Regions from separate parts of the Streptomyces sp. NBC_00690 genome, predicted to be linked through region 2. Evidence: riboswitches for the same ligand, from Rfam matches in the RefSeq annotation. Region 2 holds a riboswitch; each other region holds the start of a gene.
The links. A riboswitch is a leader RNA that binds a small molecule or an ion and turns the genes downstream of it on or off. The one in region 2 is predicted to bind cyclic di-AMP.
Positions count from the first base shown of each region.

Region 1: another riboswitch for cyclic di-AMP. It lies ahead of OID54_RS23160 (C40 family peptidase); the one in region 2 lies ahead of OID54_RS06380 (C40 family peptidase).
Region 3: another riboswitch for cyclic di-AMP. It lies ahead of OID54_RS18055 (M23 family metallopeptidase); the one in region 2 lies ahead of OID54_RS06380 (C40 family peptidase).

Region 1 is NZ_CP109009.1:5,283,002-5,289,757, reverse strand. It holds gene pcrA (DNA helicase PcrA) at 1-1,884, opposite strand, end outside; gene OID54_RS23165 (ABC-F family ATP-binding cassette domain-containing protein) at 2,414-4,072, shown strand; cyclic di-AMP (ydaO/yuaA leader) riboswitch at 4,399-4,563, shown strand; gene OID54_RS23160 (C40 family peptidase) at 4,626-5,702, shown strand; gene OID54_RS23155 (hypothetical protein) at 5,863-6,216, opposite strand; gene OID54_RS23150 (C40 family peptidase) at 6,473-6,756, shown strand, end outside.
Region 2 is NZ_CP109009.1:1,448,611-1,455,366, forward strand. It holds gene OID54_RS06370 (ATP-dependent Clp protease proteolytic subunit) at 214-861, shown strand; gene OID54_RS06375 (hypothetical protein) at 867-1,172, shown strand; cyclic di-AMP (ydaO/yuaA leader) riboswitch at 1,541-1,696, shown strand; gene OID54_RS06380 (C40 family peptidase) at 1,700-2,176, shown strand; gene OID54_RS06385 (ATP-binding protein) at 2,350-2,781, opposite strand; gene OID54_RS06390 (helix-turn-helix domain-containing protein) at 3,032-3,889, shown strand; gene OID54_RS06395 (DUF397 domain-containing protein) at 3,899-4,105, shown strand; gene OID54_RS06400 (8-amino-7-oxononanoate synthase) at 4,098-5,264, opposite strand; gene bioB (biotin synthase BioB) at 5,433-6,710, shown strand; gene OID54_RS06410 (adenosylmethionine--8-amino-7-oxononanoate transaminase) at 6,703-6,756, shown strand, end outside.
Region 3 is NZ_CP109009.1:4,112,876-4,119,631, forward strand. It holds gene OID54_RS18040 (DUF6069 family protein) at 1-274, opposite strand, end outside; gene OID54_RS18045 (TetR/AcrR family transcriptional regulator) at 271-882, opposite strand; gene OID54_RS18050 (PrsW family intramembrane metalloprotease) at 1,301-2,596, shown strand; gene OID54_RS18055 (M23 family metallopeptidase) at 3,020-4,042, opposite strand; cyclic di-AMP (ydaO/yuaA leader) riboswitch at 4,054-4,210, opposite strand; gene OID54_RS18060 (PP2C family protein-serine/threonine phosphatase) at 4,693-5,820, opposite strand; tRNA gene OID54_RS18065 (tRNA-Met) at 6,085-6,158, opposite strand; gene OID54_RS18070 (MerR family transcriptional regulator) at 6,407-6,756, opposite strand, start outside.

The DNA of each region.
Region 1 (6,756 bases), 3.8 Mb from region 2:
GTCCTCGTCCGGGATCTGGTCGGAGTCGGCGACCAGTGCGACCTGCTCCAGGAACTCCGCGAGGGTGCCCGCTCCCTCGTCCTCGGTGCGCGCCTGCTCGAACTCCAGCGCGACGGCGGCAAGTTCTTGGAGGTTCTCGATGCGGGTCTCGTCCTGCGGATCGGTCGACGCCTGGAGTTCGGCCAGATAGCCGGTCTGCTCCAGTACGGCTTCCAGGACGACCGCGGGGCCGGCGCCCGAGTCGACGATCGTGCGCAGCGTCTCCATCAGTGCGTTGAACCGCTTGACGGCATTGGCCGAGCGGGCCGCCATGCCGTACGCCTCGTCCACCCGCCGCAGCGCCTGCGGGAAGGTGATCTTCTCGCGCAGGGAGAGGGCGTCGATCATCGCCTCGGCGCGGTCGCCGATGCCCCGCTTGGGAACGTTGAGGATGCGGCGCAGCGGAACGCTGTCCTCGGGGTTGGCCAGCACCCGTAGGTACGCCAGCACGTCCCGGACTTCCTTGCGCTCGTAGAAGCGCACTCCGCCGACGACCTTGTACGGCAGCCCGACCCGGATGAAGATCTCCTCGAAGACCCGGGACTGGGCGTTCGTCCGATAGAAGATGGCGACATCGCCCGCTTTGGCGTCCCCGGCGTCCGTGAGGCGGTCGATCTCGTCGGCGACGAACTGGGCCTCGTCGTGTTCGGTGTCGGCGACATAGCCGGTGATCTGGGCGCCCGCGCCGGCGTTCGTCCACAGGTTCTTGGGGCGACGGCTCTCGTTGCGCTCGATGACGGCGTTGGCGGCGGAGAGGATCGTCTGGGTGGAACGGTAGTTCTGCTCCAGCAGGATCGTCTTCGCGTTCGGATAGTCCTCCTCGAACTGGAGGATGTTGCGGATCGTCGCACCACGGAAGGCGTAGATGGACTGGTCCGCATCGCCGACGACGCAGAGTTCGGCGGCGGGCAGGTCGTCGTACCCCTGGCCCACCAGTTCGCGTACGAGCGTGTACTGGGCGTGATTGGTGTCCTGGTACTCGTCGACCAGGACGTGCCGGAACCGCCGCCGATAGTGCTCGGCGACGTCGGGGAACGCCTGGAGCAGATGGACGGTGGTCATGATGATGTCGTCGAAGTCCAGGGCGTTGGCCTCGCGCAGCCGTGCCTGGTACATCCGGTACGCCTCGGCGAGCGTCTTCTCGAACTGGTCGCCCGCCTGGTCGGCGAAGGTCTCCTCGTCGATCAGCTCGTTCTTCAGGTTCGAGATCTTGGCGCTGAACGACTTCGGCGGGAACTTCTTCGGATCGAGGTCGAGATCGCGGCAGACCAGGGCCATCAATCGCTTGGAGTCCGCCGCGTCGTAGATCGAGAACGACGAGGTGAAGCCGAGCTTCTTGGATTCGCGGCGCAGGATGCGGACGCAGGCGCTGTGGAAGGTGGATACCCACATGGCGTTGGCCCGCGGCCCGACGAGTTGCTCGACGCGCTCCTTCATCTCACCGGCGGCCTTGTTGGTGAAGGTGATCGCCAGTATTTCCCCGGGGTGCACGGAACGGGTCCCGAGCAGGTGGGCGATCCGATGGGTCAGGACCCGGGTCTTGCCCGAACCCGCTCCGGCGACGATGAGCAGCGGGGAGCCCGTGTGCACGACGGCGGCGCGCTGCTGCTCGTTCAGCCCGTCCAGGAGGGCTTCCGGGTTCACCACGGTGCGCGGTGCGCCATCACGGTGGTAGGCGTCCCGGGCAGGAGGTACGTCGAAGGCACCCTGGAAGAGATCGTCGGGGATCTCCTCCCGGGCATGGCCCTCGGGGTCCTCATGGCCCTCATGGTCCTCGGGCGGCGGGGGCTCCTGCGAGGCGTGCTGGAGGTTCGCCAGGAATTGTTCGTCAAAGAGGCTGCTCATCGCTCTACGAGTCTAGGCCGACCCACTGACAACCCGGGGCCGCACCGGCCGATCGGGACGGGACGGTCCCCGGCACGGCTGCTGTCCGCGCCCCGCCCGGCCGCGCCCCGATGCCCGGGTGTCCGGCGCCCCGACCGCCGCGACATCGGAGGCGGCGGGGTTCAAAACCGCAGCTCACGGCGGATGCCCCGGCGAAGTGCCCGGTGTCGATCGGATCGCGACGACGGCTGGGTTCCGGGCTGGGTGGGGCTGGCCGAGAAATTGCGTTGGCGGGCCCGGACGAGACGTGTAGCGTCGCCCGCGTATCTGTTGTCGCCGTGAGGAGAGGCCGTTGCGCCGCTGAGGTCCGAGATGCCGTGCCCCGTCCTACCGGTGTGCACGTGCGCGACCTCAGAAGCGAGCTGCCCGGGGAGCTGACGTTCCCCCTTCCGGCGTTCTCCCTCTGTGTTCTCTCCCCTGTGTCGCGGTCCGCGGCGCACGGCATCTCCCTGTGCAGTCCTGTTCGCACGTTGATGGTGGAGATCCGCTGATGTCTCGTTCCCCTTCTCCTTCCCCTTCCTCTTCTCCTTCCGTCGTCTGTTCCCGTCTGTCGTTCACCTGGCCGGAGGGCACCGGCGTACTCGCCGATGTCTCCTGCGCACTGGGCACCGGACGAACCGGGCTGGTCGGCGACAACGGCAGCGGCAAGTCCACTCTGCTCCGGCTGATCGCCGGGCAGCTCACTCCCACGAGCGGCACCGTCCGGGTCGCCGGAGAGGTCGGATACCTCCCGCAGGATCTGACGCTGGCCACCGAACGGCGCGTGGACGAGGTCCTTGGCATCGCCGGCACCCGTGCCGCCCTGCACGCCATCGAGGCCGGTGACACCCGCCCGGAGCAGTTCGACGCGATCGGCGACGACTGGGACGTCGAAGAGCGCACCCGGGCCCTCCTGGATCAGCTCGGTCTCGGCCGGATCGGGCTCGATCGCACGGTGGGCCAGGTCTCCGGCGGCGAGGCCGTGCTGCTGTCGTTGGCCGCGCTGCTGCTGGCCCGTCCCCAGGTACTGCTGTTGGACGAGCCGACCAACAACCTAGATCAAGCGGCCCGTCGACGCCTTTCGACGGCGCTCGCCGGCCACTGTGGTGCGGTGATCGTCGTCAGCCACGATCGGCAACTGCTGGAACAGGTGGATCAGATCGCCGAGCTGCGCAGCTCGGAGGTACGGGTCTTCACCGGCGGCCTCAGCGCTTACCGAAGTGCCGTCGCGATCGAGCAGGAGGCCGCCACTCGTTCAGTACAGGCGGCCGAAGCGCAGGTCGCACGGGAGAAGAAGGAACTGGACCTGGCGCAGACCCGGCAGGCCCGCAGCGTCCGGTACGGGAAGAAGATGTACGCGGACAACCGGCTGGACAAGACGACGATGCAGGTGAAGAAGCGCTCGGCCCAGGTCGCAGCGGGAAAGGAGCGCGGTGTCCACGAGGAACGGCTGACTGCGGCGCGCGAGCGGTTGGACCGGGCAGAGGCGCTGGTGCGCGAGGAGGCGCCCCTTCGACTCGACCTGCCCGCCACGACCGTGCACCCGGGGCGCGCGGTGCTGAGTCTGCGGAGCGTACAACTGCGTACGGGTGCGGTCATCGACACCGTGGATGTCCACGGACCGCAGCGCATCGCCCTGCTCGGCGGCAACGGCGCGGGGAAGACGACGCTGTTGCGCACCATCAGCGGGCGGCTCGCCCCGGTCGGGGACGGGGCGTCGGACGCGGTGTCCGTACGCGTACCGATGCGGTATCTGCCGCAGCGCCTGGACGTCCTCGACGACGACCGCACGATCGCCCAGAACGTGACCCGGTTGGCTCCCACCGCGAACGACAACGAGATCCGGGCCCAACTGGCTCGATTCCTCTTCCGTGGAGCCCGGGCCGAACAGCGGGTGGGAACGCTCTCCGGGGGTGAGCGGTTCCGTGCCACGTTGGCCGCACTCCTCCTGGCCGACCCCGCTCCGCAGTTGCTCATGCTCGACGAGCCCACGAACAGCCTGGACCTGGCCAGCGTCACCCAGCTCACCCAGGCGCTGGCCGGCTATCGCGGCGCGTTGATCGTCGCCAGTCATGACCGGGCGTTCCTCCAGGAGTTGGGGATCACCCGCTGGTGGACCTTGGACGAGGAAGGACTGGCCGAGGGGCATCCCGAGGAACCAGCGGGCTGACCGGGGAATCGAGGGACTCGCCGAACGCCCCGGCAGCCTAGGCGGTTCGGCTTGAACTGCTCCCGAGCACGTCAGCGGGTGCCCTGGCCTGATCCGGCCGCTGGTCGGAGCACGGCAGCCTGCGCAAATGCCACAGAAGGCCAGGTTCGGTCACACGTGGAACTCGTACAGATGCGAAAGGTAATCATCCGAGCTCGACGGCACACCGAATGAAAAGGTCACGAAAATGTATCGGACAAATCGAACACCAATCTTCACAGCAGCCACACGGTTTGGCTAGCGTGCTGGCTCAGGCAGCCCGCACCACTGCGGCGACCCACGCCGATCGGGCAGCCACGCCGAATTCGGTCTCCACCCCCATGGGAGACGGGAACCGGGGAACCACCGTGCAGCACCGGGGTGAATCGGGCCTGTTCGTGCGCAGGCCCGTAGGGCTCTTCCGTCCGCCCGAACCCGACAGCTAACCCGGTAGGCGGCCTACGGAAGAAGGAGATGCCGGCCCTTGGTGTCGCATCGCAAGGCCCGAAGTCGCAAAGCAAATCCCTCACCTGCCGTGGGACTCACCACGGCGGCCATCGCGTCCGTCGGACTCCTCCCGGCGCAGGACGCACAGGCGGCGGATGACCGGACGCCCTCCGTGGAGGAAGTCCAACAGAAGATCGGCGCCCTGTACCGGAAGGCCGGTACAGGGACGCCGCCGCGGGGAGCAGCCCAGCAGGCAGCCGCCGAAGAGCGCCGCGAGGTCGAGGAGTTGCGGTCCGCCTACGCCCGACGCGCGGAACGCCTCAGGCAGACGGGCAGAGCCCTGGGATCCTCGGAGGAACAGCCTCGCGCGAAGCCGTCGGCCCCGACCGAGGAGCCGACCGCCCCGGGCGGTACCCCGCCCGAAGACGATCGGAGAGCGCCGCTGAAGGCGGCGGTCAACGCCCAACACGGCGCAATCGCCGATCGAGCGGTTCAGCGAGCCGCATTCGCCGAACCACCGTCCGAGGCGGGTAGGCCCACTTCGCTCCCCCGCTCGCCGAGCTTCCTCCGCACGGGAAAGCAGCAGGTGCAGTCGAAGCTGATCCAGGCGCGCTCCGTGCTGTGGCGGGGAGATGCGGAGGCCAGAGCGCGATTCGCGGCCGTCGAGCAGGAGATGGCGGCCGAGGCATGGCGGATCACCCAGGAGGAGGCCAGACACACGGCGATGGCCCGGGCCGCGGAGGAGGCGGAACTGAAGCGGCTGGAGCGGGAGCGCCAGAAGCATCCGGGCTCGCCCTGGGGCGCGGCTCTTGCCGAAGGGGTGCTCGCCTTCGTCCGGGCCCAGTTGGGGAAGCCCTATGTGCGGGGTGCGACGGGGCCGCGTTCTTATGACTGCTCGGGGCTGACACGGGCGGCCTGGAGGGCGGCCGGGGTGGATCTCCCTCGTACCGCCCGGGAGCAGGCGCATGCCGGGCGGCAGGTGGACATGGGCGGGCTACGCCCCGGTGACCTGGTCTTCTTCTATGACGACAGCAGCCATGTCGGCATCTCTATCGGCGGCGACAGAATGATCCACGCGCCGCAACCGGGCGTGGACAACCATGTGGAAGTGCGTGAGGAGTCGATCTACACGATGCCGATCCGGGGGATCGTCCGACCTGCCTGACATCTGACGGCTCCGCCCCGTGCGGACTCCCCCTCAGCGCGCAGTCCCGGCTGAACACACCTCGTGGACCAGTCTGTTCGCCCCGTACGGATCGACCTTCGGGTCGGCCCCACGGGGCGGGCGGGCCGGGCGGCGCGATGGGACCGTCCTGTCGTGGGCGTCAGGTCCAGACGGTGGCGATGAAGATGTTCGCGACCGTCAGTCCACCGACCGCGGCGAACAGCCCCTTCTCGACATTCTCCTCGTCCCGCTTGACGTACACCAGGCCCAGGATCACGACCAGCACCGCCATCTTGATGCCGATCTTGATGTTGTTCACCGTCTGGTCGTCGGCCTGGTTGAGGCCCACCAGTGCGACGCCGGTGACCAGCATCGTCAGCGCCCCGTGCAGCATGGCCGGGTTGAAACGGGCAGTACCGGCAGATATCGCCTTCATCTGCGTCAGAAATCCGCCCAGCAGAGAAGCGATGCCGATGATGTGCAGCGCCACGAAGACATTGATGAGTGCTTCCATGGGGCGGAGCCTAACCCTCCCCATATCACCACCCTCAGGCCAGGTGTGCCTCATTCGCCGCATCGGTCACAGGGGTACGAAGTGGGTCACACCTCCCGCGGGAACCCCTTCAGAAATCAACGCGAGCTGTACACCTTCCACCACATTCGGTCGATAGCACTCCACTACCGCCATCTCAGGCATACGGTCCTGGCCCAGGCGACCTCCCGCCTCCGGTTCCCCCCAACCGGCTTCACGGAAGGACGTGGACGCTCTCGTGGCCGCGCATCATCAGCACCGCAAGCCCCGAAAGTCCCGGCAGTACCCGCTCGCCGGCTCGGCCGTCCGCACGGCCAGCGCTCTCGCACTCGTCGGAACTGCGACCGCCACCGCATTCCAAGGCACCGCACAGGCCGCCCCCGCACCCACCCCCACACAGATCAAGGCCGAGGTCGACGGTCTCCAGCGGGAGGCCAAGGCCGCGGCGGAGCAGCATGACCGGGCTCGTGAGGCGGCAGCCCGGGAACGCGTCACACTCGACAGGTTGCGGGACGCGGCCGT
Region 2 (6,756 bases):
GTGAGCGGCCTGCCAGAGAGCCGGTCGCGCTCCCTCAAGGATCTGCGACTTCAAGGATCTGCGACTTCAAAGGGTATGCGATGAAATCGTGCCCCATAGGTGAAGAAATCGCGATGTTTCATAGCTGACTGAAACTCATCTCTCCGCCAAGCCCTCCCTCGATAATGTACGTCCTGTACATTTCTTGGAATCGAGACCTCGGAGAGGCACCTCATGGAGAGCCACCACACCAGCCCCAATGCCCGTTATGTACTGCCGGAGTTCACCGAGCGCTCCAGTACGGGCACCCGCACCCTGGACCCGTACGCGAAGCTGCTGGAGGAGCGCATCGTCTTCCTCGGGACCCATGTCGACGACACGGCGGCCAATGACGTCATCGTGCAGTTCCTCCACTTGGAGCACGCCGATCCCGACCGGTGCATCTCGCTGTACATCAACTCCCCGGGCGGCTCGTACAGCGCGATGACCGCGATCTACGACACGATCCAGAGCGTGATCTGCGAGGTGGAGACCGTCTGTCTCGGTCAGGCCGTCTCCACGGCAGCCCTCTTGCTCGCCTCCGGCACGCCGGGCAGGCGCATGGCCCTGCCCGGGGCCCGGCTCGTCCTGAAGCAACCCGCATCGGAGGGAGAGCAGCACGGCCAGCTCTCCGATCTCGACATCCAGGCGAAGGAACTCCTGCGACAGCGGGAGCAGTTCACCGCACTGATGGCGCGCCACACCGGCCGGGAGCCGGCACGGGTCGCAGAGGATCTGGAACGGGACGCCTTCTTCACCGCGACAGCCGCCCAGGAGTACGGATTCGTCGACCACGTCATCATGAATCGCGGAGCCACCCCGTCCGGGCCCGGAAGCCGTTGACCGCGATGGTTCCGGAACTGCCTCCCTTGCCCGCTCTCACCCGCGCCGAGGGCGAGTTCATCGACGCCTATCTCGCGGTCGTGGATCAGGTCGGACGCATCAACCCCGCTCGTTCCACCCATACCTATGGAGCGCTGCGTGCCGCGCAGGCACTGGTCTCCCGGGCCGTTGCTCTCAAGGACGCGCTGACCGTGATGCACCAACGGGGCGAGAGCGACGTCCATGTGCAGACGCTCGCCCGCGCGCTGCGCATCCTCGACGGCGAACGCAGATCACTTCGGGTTACTTTGCCCCCTTCCGTAACTCTCTAACGACCCCTGACGGCGGGCCGGAACGACCTCCGTCCAGACCGTCAACCGCCAAAGGAGTAGTGGTTGGGCTACCCCATTTGAAGTACGCGCAGGAGAGCCAGCAGCTACGGTCGAGTTGCGCACAAGGATGACGCGTCGAACGGAATGCCTTATTCCGGTGCTGGTGCGGGCATCCTCACCTGTCGAGGGCCGATCGCGCGACGAGCATGTCCACCCGATCAGACCAATGGTGTGAAAACTCACATATCGCCGTTTCCGCTCGGCAATTTGACAGGCCGTGGGTCAAGATCCCTGGGACGACAAGCCCCCGTCACCTCGGCGGGGCAGCCCGGGCGGACGCCGAGTCCTGCCGCCGCCGGGGCGACTGGTCGACAGGAGTGCTTCGGCAGGAGTGGAGGACCCAAGCAGTACGGGGCGCCCGGAAATTCCGGACGTTCCTTGGGGTGAAGCCGCGAAAGCGACCGGGCACCTTCGTCCGCCCGAACCCGACAGGTCATCCTTCACAGGCGGCTGACGAAGGGTCGCGCATGAGTGCGCAGAACAACGTCCCGTTCCTGCTGGGTCGGGCGGGAGCGGTATCCGCTCTCACCCTCGCCGCTCTCGGAGGGTCGCTGCTCGTACCGGGCGGCACACCCGAGGCACACGCCGCGTCGAGCCACGCGGGCGCGGCACTGAAGGTGGCGGCATCCAAGAAGGGCGCCCCTTACAAGTACGGCGCAGTAGGACCGTCCCGTTTCGACTGCTCGGGGCTGACGCTCTACTCGTACAAGAAGGCCGGCAAGAAGCTCCCCCGTACCGCACAGCAGCAGTACAACAAGACGCGCCGCATCTCTGCGTCCGCGCGTCAGGCCGGCGACCTGGTGTTCTTCTACTCCGGCCGGAACGTCTACCACGTGGGCATCTACGCAGGTAAGGGAAAGATCTGGCACTCCCCCAAGACGGGGTCCTGGGTGAAGTTGGACAAGATCTGGTCCAAGAGCGTCAAGTACGGCCGCGTGGGGTGACGATCCCGCGCTGAGTCCTGGTACTCGATCCGCGCCGGCCCCGGGTGTGGCCCCCGGCGGTCGGCGCGGAGCTCTGTCAGGTCAACGGCTGGAAGCGGACGTCGGCACCGGACACCGAGCCCGGTCGACACCACCACGCCGCAACCGAGCCGACCTCCTTGCGGCGGCCGGCGTCAACCGGGCACCGATGCGGTCCAAGGAAGGGCGACCCATACGGTCTTGCCCCCCTCGTCCGTCGGAGTGACGTGCAGCTTTCCGCCGAACTCCGCGATGAGGGTGCGCACGATCACCATGCCTCGGCCGTTGTCTTGCCGTACGGCGGCGGGAAGCCGTTGCGGCCAGCGCGGATGACTGTCCGTCACCCCCACCATCAGCTCCTCCTCCCGCGCCAACCTCAGTTCCAGCGTGAAGGTGGGCGACTGGCCGAAGGTGTGCTGTACGGCGTTGGTGGTCAGCTCCGAGACGATCAGCCGGACCGTGTCCACTTCGCCGCTCCGCGCCGGCAGGCCCCACTCGGTCACGATGTCGATGGCGAACTTTCGCGCCACCGACACCGAGGCGGGATCGCTCGGCAGAGTGACGGATGCTTCCTGGTGATCTGCCATGGCGATGCTTCCCTTTCCCACCGCGGCCGGGCTCCGACTCGAAGCGGAGGGATGCTTGAGCGGCCACGGACTGCGCTGCCGTCAGAGTGCCACTCATCGTGCCGCGAGGGGGGCCGATCCCCCAAGATATGCATATATCTGTCGCTCAATACGGTGAACTCTGCGACGCGAGAACGTATTTTGCGACCCGCAGGGACTTTGATCTCGGGCGGACCACACGGCCCGTACAGATCAACCGGAAGGAGCGTCCATGCGTCAAGGACCCGTGGTGCGCCGCCGCCAATTGGGCGAGGAACTCCGCAAGCTGCGCTTGGCGTCCGGACTCACCAGTCGTCGCGCTGGAGAGCTCGCCGACTGGCACCAGTCGAAGGTGAGCCGGATCGAGACGGGGGCCAGCGGCGTCAAACCGGACGACGTCAGACTGCTGCTCGACCTCTACACCGTGACCGACCCCCAGTTGCGCACCCTCCTGGAGACCCTGGCGGGGGCCGCCGACGGGGGTGGCGGCGGCTGGTGGCACGCCTACCGCGGCGTGCTTCCGCCCGAGTACCGCGACTTCATCAGTCTGGAGTCCCAGGCGAACCGGGTGCGTTCGATGGAGACCTCCGTGGTGCCCGGACTGCTCCAGACCGCCGAGTACGCCCGGGCGATCACCCGGGCGACCCTGGAAGAGCTGCCCGAGAACACCGTCGATCAGTTGGTCGAGGTGCGGATGACGCGTCAGGCGGTCCTGCGGCGGGACGATCCGCTTGAGCTGAGCGTGATCCTCGACGAGGCCGCGCTGCGGCGCGAGATCGGCGGCACCCGGGTAATGAAGGAACAGTTGCGGGTACTGGCGGACTGGGCCGTGCTCCCCCATGTCCGGCTCCAGGTCATGCCGTTTTCGGCCGGGGAGTATGTGGGCCTGGCCGGTTCTTTCGTTATCTTCTCTTTTTCGACCACTTCTGATCTAGATGTGGTCGTTCTCGACCACCTCGCGAGTAGCCTTCATATCGAACGGGCAGAGGATCTGGCGGTGTACGGGACCGCGTTCGCAACGATGCAGACGCTCGCCCTGTCACCGGTCGAATCCTTGGATCTCATCGCCGGCATCCGCGTCGGCGCATAGGGAGGCTCCATGTCCAATCACATCGACCACCCCGGCTTAGCCTGGCGGCGCAGCAGTCACAGCACGGCGGCGAACAACTGTGTCGAGGCCGCCCGACTGCCCGACCGCACCCTTTCCGTACGGGACTCCAAAGACGTGGCCCGTGAAGCTCTGCACTTCTCCCCGCAGGCGTGGTACCGGTTCCTGATCGCCGTGGAGGCGGACAGCATCAACTGACGGCGTCCCGGGCGCGAAGCGGAGCGGTCCGCGCGATCGTGTCCACCGCCCAGGCGATCTGCTCATCGGTCAGATCGGCGCGAGCCGTCAGTCTGATCCGCGAGACACCGTCCGGGACCGACGGCGGACGGAAACAGCCCACCGCGAGACCCGCCCTTCGGCACTCGGCCGCCCACTCCACCGCCGACCGTGGCGACGGTGCCTTGATCGAGACCACTGCGGCGTCGGGGCGTACGGCCGTCAGACCCCGTGCCGTCAACAGACGGTGCAGGGTCTCGGCGACCGTACGCACCCGACCGGCCAGCTCCGGCGTCCGCTCCAGCAACCGGACGGACGCCAGCGCGGCCCCGGCCGCGGCGGGCGCGAGCCCGGTGTCGAAGATGAAGGTCCGCGCGGTGTTGATCAGATGGGCGATGACATCGGCCGGCCCGAGGACCGCACCGCCCTGGCTCCCGAGGGCCTTGGAGAGGGTGAGCGTGGCGACCACCCCTCGTTCACCCGCGATCCCCGCGGCGTTCAGCGCACCCCGACCGCCGGCGCCGAGGACTCCGAAGCCGTGGGCGTCGTCGACGAGGAGGGCGGCCCCCCGCGAACGACAGATCTCCGCGAGATCGACGAGTGGGGCGGCGTCGCCGTCCACGGAGAACACCGCATCGGTGACCACCAGCGCCCGCCCGTCGCCGTACGCCTCCAGCGCCATACGCACGGCCCGAGGATCCGCGTGCGGCACGATCGCCGTCCGTGCGCGTGAGAGTCGACACCCGTCCACTATGGAGGCGTGGTTGCCCGCGTCCGAGACGAGCAGGGAACCACTCGCGGTCAGTGCCGTGAGCGCGGCGAGATTGGCGGCGTAGCCGGAGGACAGGACGAGGGCCGCCTCGAACCCGCAGAAGGAGGCGAGTGCGCCTTCGAGTTCGGCGTGGAGTTCGGTGCTGCCGGTGACCAGCCGCGATCCGGTGGCGCCCGCGCCCCAGCGGCGCGCTGCCGAGGCAGCGGCCCCGGTGACCTCCGGGTGGCGGGTCAAGCCCAGGTAGTCGTTGCCCGCGAGGTCCAGCAGGTCGGTGTCGAGGGCCCGGGGACGGAGCGTACGGGTCAGCCCCATGCGCTCCCGGTCGAGGGACTCCTCGTCGATCCAGCCAAACGGGTCCTGAGTGATCATGACGGTCGGGTCCTTCGCTAGGCCGTGCGCGGGCCCTTTTGTAGGCAGCGCACAGACCCTAACCGGGCCCCCACCTGGAACGAGTGTGGTCATGCACACACCTCGGCAAGGGTCTGTTGTGGGGTTCGGCCTTTCGCCTTGGCTGCCCCGTGCGTCAGGATCTGCGCCATGGACCTGCTGAAGACGCTGGTGGAGAAGGGGCTGCGGCGCGAGCTGCCGACCCGTGAAGAGGCCCTCGCCGTACTGTCGTCCACGGACGACGAGCTGCTCGACGTGGTGGCCGCAGCCGGCCATGTGCGCCGCCAGTGGTTCGGCCGCCGGGTGAAGCTGAACTACCTCGTCAACCTCAAGTCGGGGCTCTGCCCGGAGGACTGCTCGTACTGTTCACAGCGGCTCGGGTCCAAGGCGGAGATCCTCAAGTACACCTGGCTGAAGCCGGACGAGGCCGCGGGGGCGGCGGCGGCCGGGGTCGCCGGGGGAGCCAAGCGGGTCTGTCTGGTCGCGAGCGGGCGCGGTCCGACGGACCGGGACGTCGACCGGGTCTCCCGGACGATCGAAGCGATCAAGGAGCAGAACGAGGGCGTCGAGGTCTGCGCCTGTCTCGGGCTGCTGTCGCAGGGCCAGGCGGAGCGGTTGCGGGACGCCGGCGCCGATGCGTACAACCACAACCTCAACACGTCCGAAGGCACGTACGGACAGATCACCACCACCCATACCTATGAGGACCGGGTGGACACCGTCCAACAGGCTCAGGCCGCGGGTCTGTCGGCGTGCTCCGGTCTGATCGCCGGCATGGGCGAAAGCGATCAGGACCTGGTCGACGTGGTCTTCGCACTGCGCGAGCTCGACCCCGACTCGGTGCCGGTCAACTTCCTCATCCCCTTCGAGGGCACTCCCCTGGCGAAGGAGTGGAACCTCACCCCGCAGCGCTGCCTCCGCATCCTCGCCATGGTCCGCTTCGTCTGCCCGGACGTGGAAGTGCGGTTGGCCGGTGGGCGCGAGGTCCATCTGAGGTCCCTCCAGCCGCTCGCCCTGCACCTGGTGAACTCCATCTTCCTCGGCGACTACCTGACGAGCGAGGGCCAGGCGGGCCAGGCCGATCTGGACATGATCGCGGACGCCGGCTTCGAGGTGGAGGGCGCGGGGACGACCACACTGCCCGAGCACCGGGCGGGCGGCTGCGGTTCGGTCTGCGGCAGTGCCGCAACCTCGGAAGATTCCCTCGACGGCGGTACGACGGCCCCGGATGAGACGGCAGCGGTCTGCGGCAGCGCGGCGCCGTCGGGGGAATCGGCCACCGGATGCGGGGGCGGCGCGCCGTGCGGATCCGAGCCGCAATCCCCGCCCGCGGCCCAGGAAGACCAGTCGGGGGTACCCGTACCGCGTACCGACCTGGTCACCGTTCGCCGCCGCGGCGCCGGTACGGACCTCGCTCCCAATGCCTGAGCCCCGTCCGTTCGACCTCGCCCCGGGACCGCTGTCGGCGGGCGAA
Region 3 (6,756 bases), 2.7 Mb from region 2:
GGAAGGACAAGGCCAGTACGGCGACGGCCACCCCGGTCCAGAGGGCGCGGGCGCGCCGCACCCAGAACCGCTCCAGGGCTGCCCGTAGTCCCCAGCCGGCGAGGGCCGCCAGTAAAGCGGCCAACACCACCGCCACCGCGCCGATGTCGAGTGTCTGCTCGCCGTTGACGATCCGCAGCCGGTGCCCCAGCACCGGGTCCGCGACCAGCCACACCAGGAGTGGTGCCAGGACGGTGAGGCCCATGACCCCCAAGCGCCCTCTGCGCGCACTCACTTGGCGCCACCCCCGAGTGCGCCGTGGAGGAAGACCTCCACCAGTTCCTGCGTGGCCAGGTCCGGCTCGCCGTCCGTACGCGGCTGAGTGAAGAGCAGCCCGAAGAAGAGGGCCGCGATCTGCGTCGGCGGCCGGCGCAGCGTGGCCTCGTCGGGCTCCAGGAGATCCGCGAGCGCCTCGCAGATACGGGTCGTCGACTCATTGCGGGCCGCGCCGCGGACCGTGCCGGGGTGCTTGCCGCCTCGGTGCCCGAGTGAGCCGGCGATCGCTCCCATCCGGTCCAGGTGCGCCTGTAGCGCCTCGGCCGCCTCTGCGAGCCGGTCGGGCAGCGGCTGGGACACGTCGACGGCCCCGAGTTCACGGATCGCGTGCTCGGGGGAGAACGCCTCAGCCAGGCATGCCTGGAGCAACTCGTCCTTATCGGCGAAGACCCGGAAGATCGTGCCCTCGCCGATCCCCGCGGCGCGGGCGATCTTCGCGGTCGTCACGGCGTCGCCGTACTCGGTGATCAGCGGGATCGCGGTCTGGATGATCATCGCGCGCCGCTGCTCCGGCAACATACCGGGTGCGCGACGGCGGGTGGTCTGGTTTTCCTTGGGTGCTGTCATACCAGCAAGAGTACGGAGTGAGCCCTCACTCCGTCAATGAGTGAGGGCTCACTCCGTCGGATTCTCGGTGCTCGCCTCCTCATCGACGGCAGCTCACCAAGATCCACATCCACGGCTGGAGCACGGAGGGTACTCCCTTTCGGATCAGCTGATTCTCGGGACCTGGTTGCCGGTTCCTGAAACAGCATCGCCAGGTGTCACCGCCCGTCGTTAGGGTCGTTGGGTGTCCGAGCCGCTCCCCCAGCACCAGCAACCACATCAACAGCCCCACCCCACCGCCCATCCGCCGCCGCGATGGGGGCCGGGGTCAGGGCCGCCCGGAGCGGCTCCCGCACCCCCGTACACCGCCCCTGCGCCGACCGACACCCCGTACGCGCCCGGTCCGCGCGCTGCGCACCCCATCGGGCAAGGGCCCGCGGTGCCAGCCTACGACCCGCGGCAGCCCGTGTTCGACGCCGTACCCGATCGTGCACGGTGGCGGTACAAGCCGCGCAACGCCTCCCGGCTGTGGCAGAGCAAGGCGGTCCGAGCCGGGATCCTGATCACCCTGCTCGCTCTCTGCGCACTCGTCATCCTGGCGCTGGTCCGCGAACAGACCGGAACGGAAGGCTTCCTGGTCGGACTCGGGCTCGCCACCCTTCCCGTACCCCTGCTGATCGCCGCCTTCCGCTGGCTGGACCGGGTGGAGCCTGGGCCCTGGCGGAATCTGCTCTTCGCCTTCGCCTGGGGCGCCTTCGCCGCCGCGCTCGTCGCCATCACCGCGAACACCTTCGCCACCCGCTGGATCGCGACCGCCACCGCGGACCCCGCCAGCGCGGACACCTGGGGGGCGACCGTCGTGGCGCCGGTGGTGGAGGAGAGCGCGAAGGCCGTGGCGATCCTGCTGATCTTCATCTTCCGCCGCCGCGACTTCACCGGGATCGTCGACGGTGTGGTCGTGGCCGGCTTCACGTCGACGGGGTTCGCCTTCACTGAGAACATCCTCTACCTCGGCAACGCCTTCGGGGAGGACCAGGCCCTCGGCTCCTCGGGCTTCACCTCGGTGACCGCGGCGACCTTCTTCGTACGGATCGTCATGTCGCCCTTCGCCCATCCCCTGTTCACGGTGCTGACCGGCATCGGCTTCGGCATGGCCGCCCTCGCCACCCGCCGCCAGCGAATACGGCGCATCGCGCTGCCCCTGGTGGGACTCGCCCTCTCGATGGGAGTGCACGCCCTGTGGAACGGTTCGGCCTCCCTCTTCGGACCGTGGGGCTTCTACGCCGTCTACGGCGCGTTCATGGTGCCCGCCTTCGGGTTGCTGACCTGGCTGACGATCTGGACGCGTCAACGGGAACTGCGCACCATCGCCACCGAACTGCCCGCCTATGCGACGGCCGGTTGGCTCGCGCCCGCTGAACCGCTCGCACTGGCTTCCATGAAGGCGCGCGGCATGGCACGGAACGTCGCCCGACGTGCTCAAGGCCCGGCTGCGGCACATGCGGTCGCGGAGTACCAGCGGTTCGCGACATCGTTGGCGTTCTTGCGCCATCGGGCGAGGCGGGGCACGGCGGGTGCCGACTTCATCGCCCGTGAACAGGAGTTGTTGCACCACATGTGGGAGCGCAAGGCGGTGGCGAGTCCGGCGCTGACCCATGCGGCGCGGGCGACGGGCAAGGTGTGGGTGCCACCGCCGCACCGCGACTACGAGGGCTACAACCCCTATCGCGGCTGATGGCAACGCGCGCCCCGCCATTGCGGCTGCCACTGGCACTGCCAACTCCACTGACACCGCGTCCGACAATGCCGACGCCGACGATGACGCCGCTGTGGCCAACCGGCTCGGGCACCAAGGGAGCCAGACCGTCCGCTCGGAAGAAGAGGTGCGGTGCCAGTGCCCGCTGACGAAAAGACCGGCAGCCCTGGCGTCGGGGGGTGTGCGCCAGGGCTGCCGGAGTTTGGGTACCGGCTGGGCAAGCCGGTGTGTGCGCCTTCAGGATGGCGCAGGGAGCTTGAGAGGACCTAGTGCCCCACTAGGGCTGACAGCGCCCACCGGGCGGCTCGGCACCAGGTCAGATCTTCGAACCTGTCGGTGTCCACGGGGCGTTCCCCCGTAGACACCGACACGGACACGGACATGGTCACCGCAAGCGCTGGCTCAGATCGTCAGGCCCTTGCCGCGCAGCCAGGACAGCGGGTCGATACCCGACCCACCGGGGGTCTTGACCTCAAGGTGCAGATGCGCGGCGCTGGCATTGCCGGTCGCGCCGACCCGGCCGATCATCTGGCCCGTGCTCACCTTCGCGCCGGCGCTCACGCTCATGGACGACATGTGCGCGTACATGACCTCGGTGCCGTCGTTCAGCTTGAGGATGACGTTGTAGCCGTACGAGTTGGACCAGCCGGCCGACTTGATGGTTCCGCTGGTGACAGCCTTGAGGGGAGTGCCCGTCGAGGCCGCGAGGTCAAGGCCGGTGTGCTGGCCCGAGGACCACATCGGACCGGACTGGCCGTAGCGGGCCGTGATCGTGTACGAGGAGAGGGGGAGCGAGAAACTCTTGGCCAACTTGGCCAGGCGCTCGGCCTCGGCCTTCTCCTTGGCTTCTGCTTCGGCCTTCTTCTTCGCATCAGCCGCCTTCTTCGCGGCCTTCTTCTCCGCGAGTTCCTCGGCCTTCTTCGCATCCTGTGCGGCCTTCGCCGCGGCGGCCTTCTCGGCGGCGAGCTTGGCCGCAGCATCGGCGCTCGCCTGCTGCTGCTCGGCCTGCTGGAGGATGCGGGAGCGCAGTGCCTCTCCGGCACCGGCCTGCCCTGTGCTGACCTCCTGGCCTGCGAGCCCCATCGCCGCGTAGGAGGCGGACTCATCGACCTCCGGAGCGTCCTCGGAGCTCAGGGAGTCGGGAAGGCTCTCGGTGATGGCGTCGGGAAGCGATATGGAGACCGCGGGCTTGTTCTGGGCGGTGGCCATGCCACCGGCACCGACAGCCGCGATCACACCGACCCCGAGCACCGTGGAGCTACGGGCGAATCCGCCCCGCTGCTTCATGACCCGGTGCTTGTGGCGACCGCGCGGCCGGATGGTCTCCGCGGTGGGGTTCCACTCGCCGGTGGAGCGGGCTGCACCCTCTTCGCTGAAGATTCCGGATTTGAACGGTGCTTCCGGGGCAGGACTATTAGACGCCACTGAGGCGTGCTCCTTTCCTTCCTTCTCGCCTACCGGGTTAGCTGACGGGTTCGGAGCAGGAAGGTCTCCTACGAGCGTCATCGACCGCGAACTGCACGGCAGAATATGCCCGATTCACCCCAATTAGTGGTTCCCCGGTTCCCTTGCGGAATTCGGCGCATGAGCACGGCGCCGTCCTGACGACGGCTGGGACGACCGCGCTGCGTTATCGAACGTTAATAGACACCAGGACTTTATTCCAAGCTGTTCTGAGTGATCTTTAATCTCTTTGCCACAGACTTACCCGGACACAAGCGGCCGGATTCGGGCGACTTGAACGGGACAAGGCGTGCGTCACACCCCTGACGGTTCGTCAAATGTTATGCGCAGGGCTCCCCTTCAACTACGGAGAGTGCGTGGGCTCGTGGTGCCTCTTCCCAGAGTCACCGGAAACAACCCAACGGGCGACCCGTCAGCAAGTCGAAACCGAGCCACATCAAGCCACACCGAGCAGCGACGCGCGACCGGCGACACCGGGTAGAACCGAGTCGCGCCGAGCGGTCACCCTGACCGAACCGACGCGCCGGTCGCGTCCAAGGGCCGAGAGGGGGCTTCCACAGCCACCCGGCCCTCAGCCGTGGCCCCGGGCCCCTCGGCCCTGGCCCCGGGCCTCAGGGGCCACGCCCCCGCCGTACCGCGCCGCCTTCCGCCGGCCGGGCCAGCGCCAGCAGGGCCATATCGTCGAAGCTGCCGCCTCCGGTGTGTCTACGGACGTCGTCGAGGAGCGCGTCGAGCAGTTCCCCCGGGCCGACGAACTGCCGTCCCGCCAGCCATACGGCGGGGTCGTAGAACGTTCCTGCCCCGTTTCGTGCCTCGGAGAGACCGTCGGTGTAGAGCAGCAGGGTCGCCCCCGGCGGCAACGGGTACTCCTCCGCCCGATCGGGCCAGGACCCCAGATCGCCCATCGACAGCGGAAGGGCCGGCTCGGTCGGCGGGAGCCCTTCCAGCAGGCCGTCGGCGTACAGCATCAACGGCTCGGGGTGCCCTCGGTTCACCATCCGGACGATGCCGCCCCCGCGCGGGATCTCCGCCAGCACCGCCGTGGTGAACGTCTCCTTGGCATCGAGGCTCTCCCGGCGGTTCGCCTCGCGGGTGAGCGCGCGCTCCAGCCGCTGAGTGACGCCCTCCAACGAACTCTCCTGCTCCGCCGCCTCCCGGAAGGCGCCGATGGCCACGGCGACCGTCTCCACGGCGCCCAACCCCTTGCCCCGGACATCGCCCACCACCAGCCGTACACCGTGTGGCGTCTCCTGTACGGCGAAGAGGTCACCGCCGATGAAGGCGTCCGCGACTGCGGCCTCGTACCGCGCGGCGACCCGTAGGCCGCCGATGTCCTCGGCGGGCGTGGGCAGCACCGCCCGCTGGGCGGCTTCGGCGATCACCCGGGCGGACGCCAACCGTTCGCTGCTCCGCTGGATGACCCAGTTGATCAGCAGCGCGAGCCCGGAGACCGTGACCACCGTGATCACCTCGGTGTAGGTGGTGGGCTCGAACAGGGTGCGCTTGGCGTAGTGGAGCCCGATCACTCCGGCCAGGGCCGCGATCCCCGTCAGCAGGGTCGCGATCCAGGAGAAGAAGGGTGCGGCGAACAGGGGCGCCGCCGCGAACATGGGTGCGGCGGTGAACATCGGCGGGGTCAGGGCATCGAAGACCACACCGCCGACGATCATCAGGACGGGCAGCGTACGGACGAAGCGCCAGGTGCCCAATCCGAGGTGCTGTTGCTCCTGCTGCCCCAAGACTGTTCTCCTGCCCGGTCCGCCCACGGCTGCGGACACGGCTCCCGCGCCCCCCTCAGGCTGGCTGCAACGGGGACAGGTGGCGAGCCACCACCGTCCAACCGGGCTAAGCCCCGCCCAATTCGACCGGTCGGAAAGACGGCCGCCCCGAGAGACGACGAAGGCGGTGCAGAGGAGAGGTAAAGAAAGTCAGGAGATGGCGACGGCTACGAGAAAACGCATTAGCCCGACACTCAAAAGAGTGCCGGGCTAATGTCTTACTAGTAGCGGGGACAGGATTTGAACCTGCGACCTCTGGGTTATGAGCCCAGCGAGCTACCGAGCTGCTCCACCCCGCGCCGTTGAACACAACCTTACGCTATCCGGAGCAAGATCAACTCCAATTGCGCCGAGGGTTCTCCGACGCCCCGGACGGGGCCGTTGGGGACGGTGAGATTCCGCCCGAGGTCCACCGGTCTGCCCGGGTATACATACCGGGCAGAGACGCCTTGCGGTGGTACGGACGGTGTCCCGCGCCCTTCTGAGTCCACCGGCAGGAGCAGCCGCCCACCACAGGGGGCGGCGACCAGTGATCCGTGGGCGGTGATCAGTCGTCGAGATGCCGCTCCCCGTACACCCGCATCGCATCGCGAACGAACGCCGCGGTCCCCACCCCATGCTGGTCATAGACGGCGGTGAACCGCTCGTCCGCCACATACATGTCGCCCAGCCCGATGAAGTGGGACTTCGACGGCGCCTCCAGCACCGAGAGCCAGTCGTACTGCCGTCGGGCAATCGTCTGCGCCGCCGCGCTATCAGCGGCGATTCCGTCCTGGAGCGCCCGCGCGAAGTCCTTGGCGATCGTCGTCTGCTGCGCCATGAACTCCCGCCGCTCCGCATCGGTCAGGGAACGCCACCACTGATCACCCTTGCGGTACGCGTCCCGTCCCCAGCGCT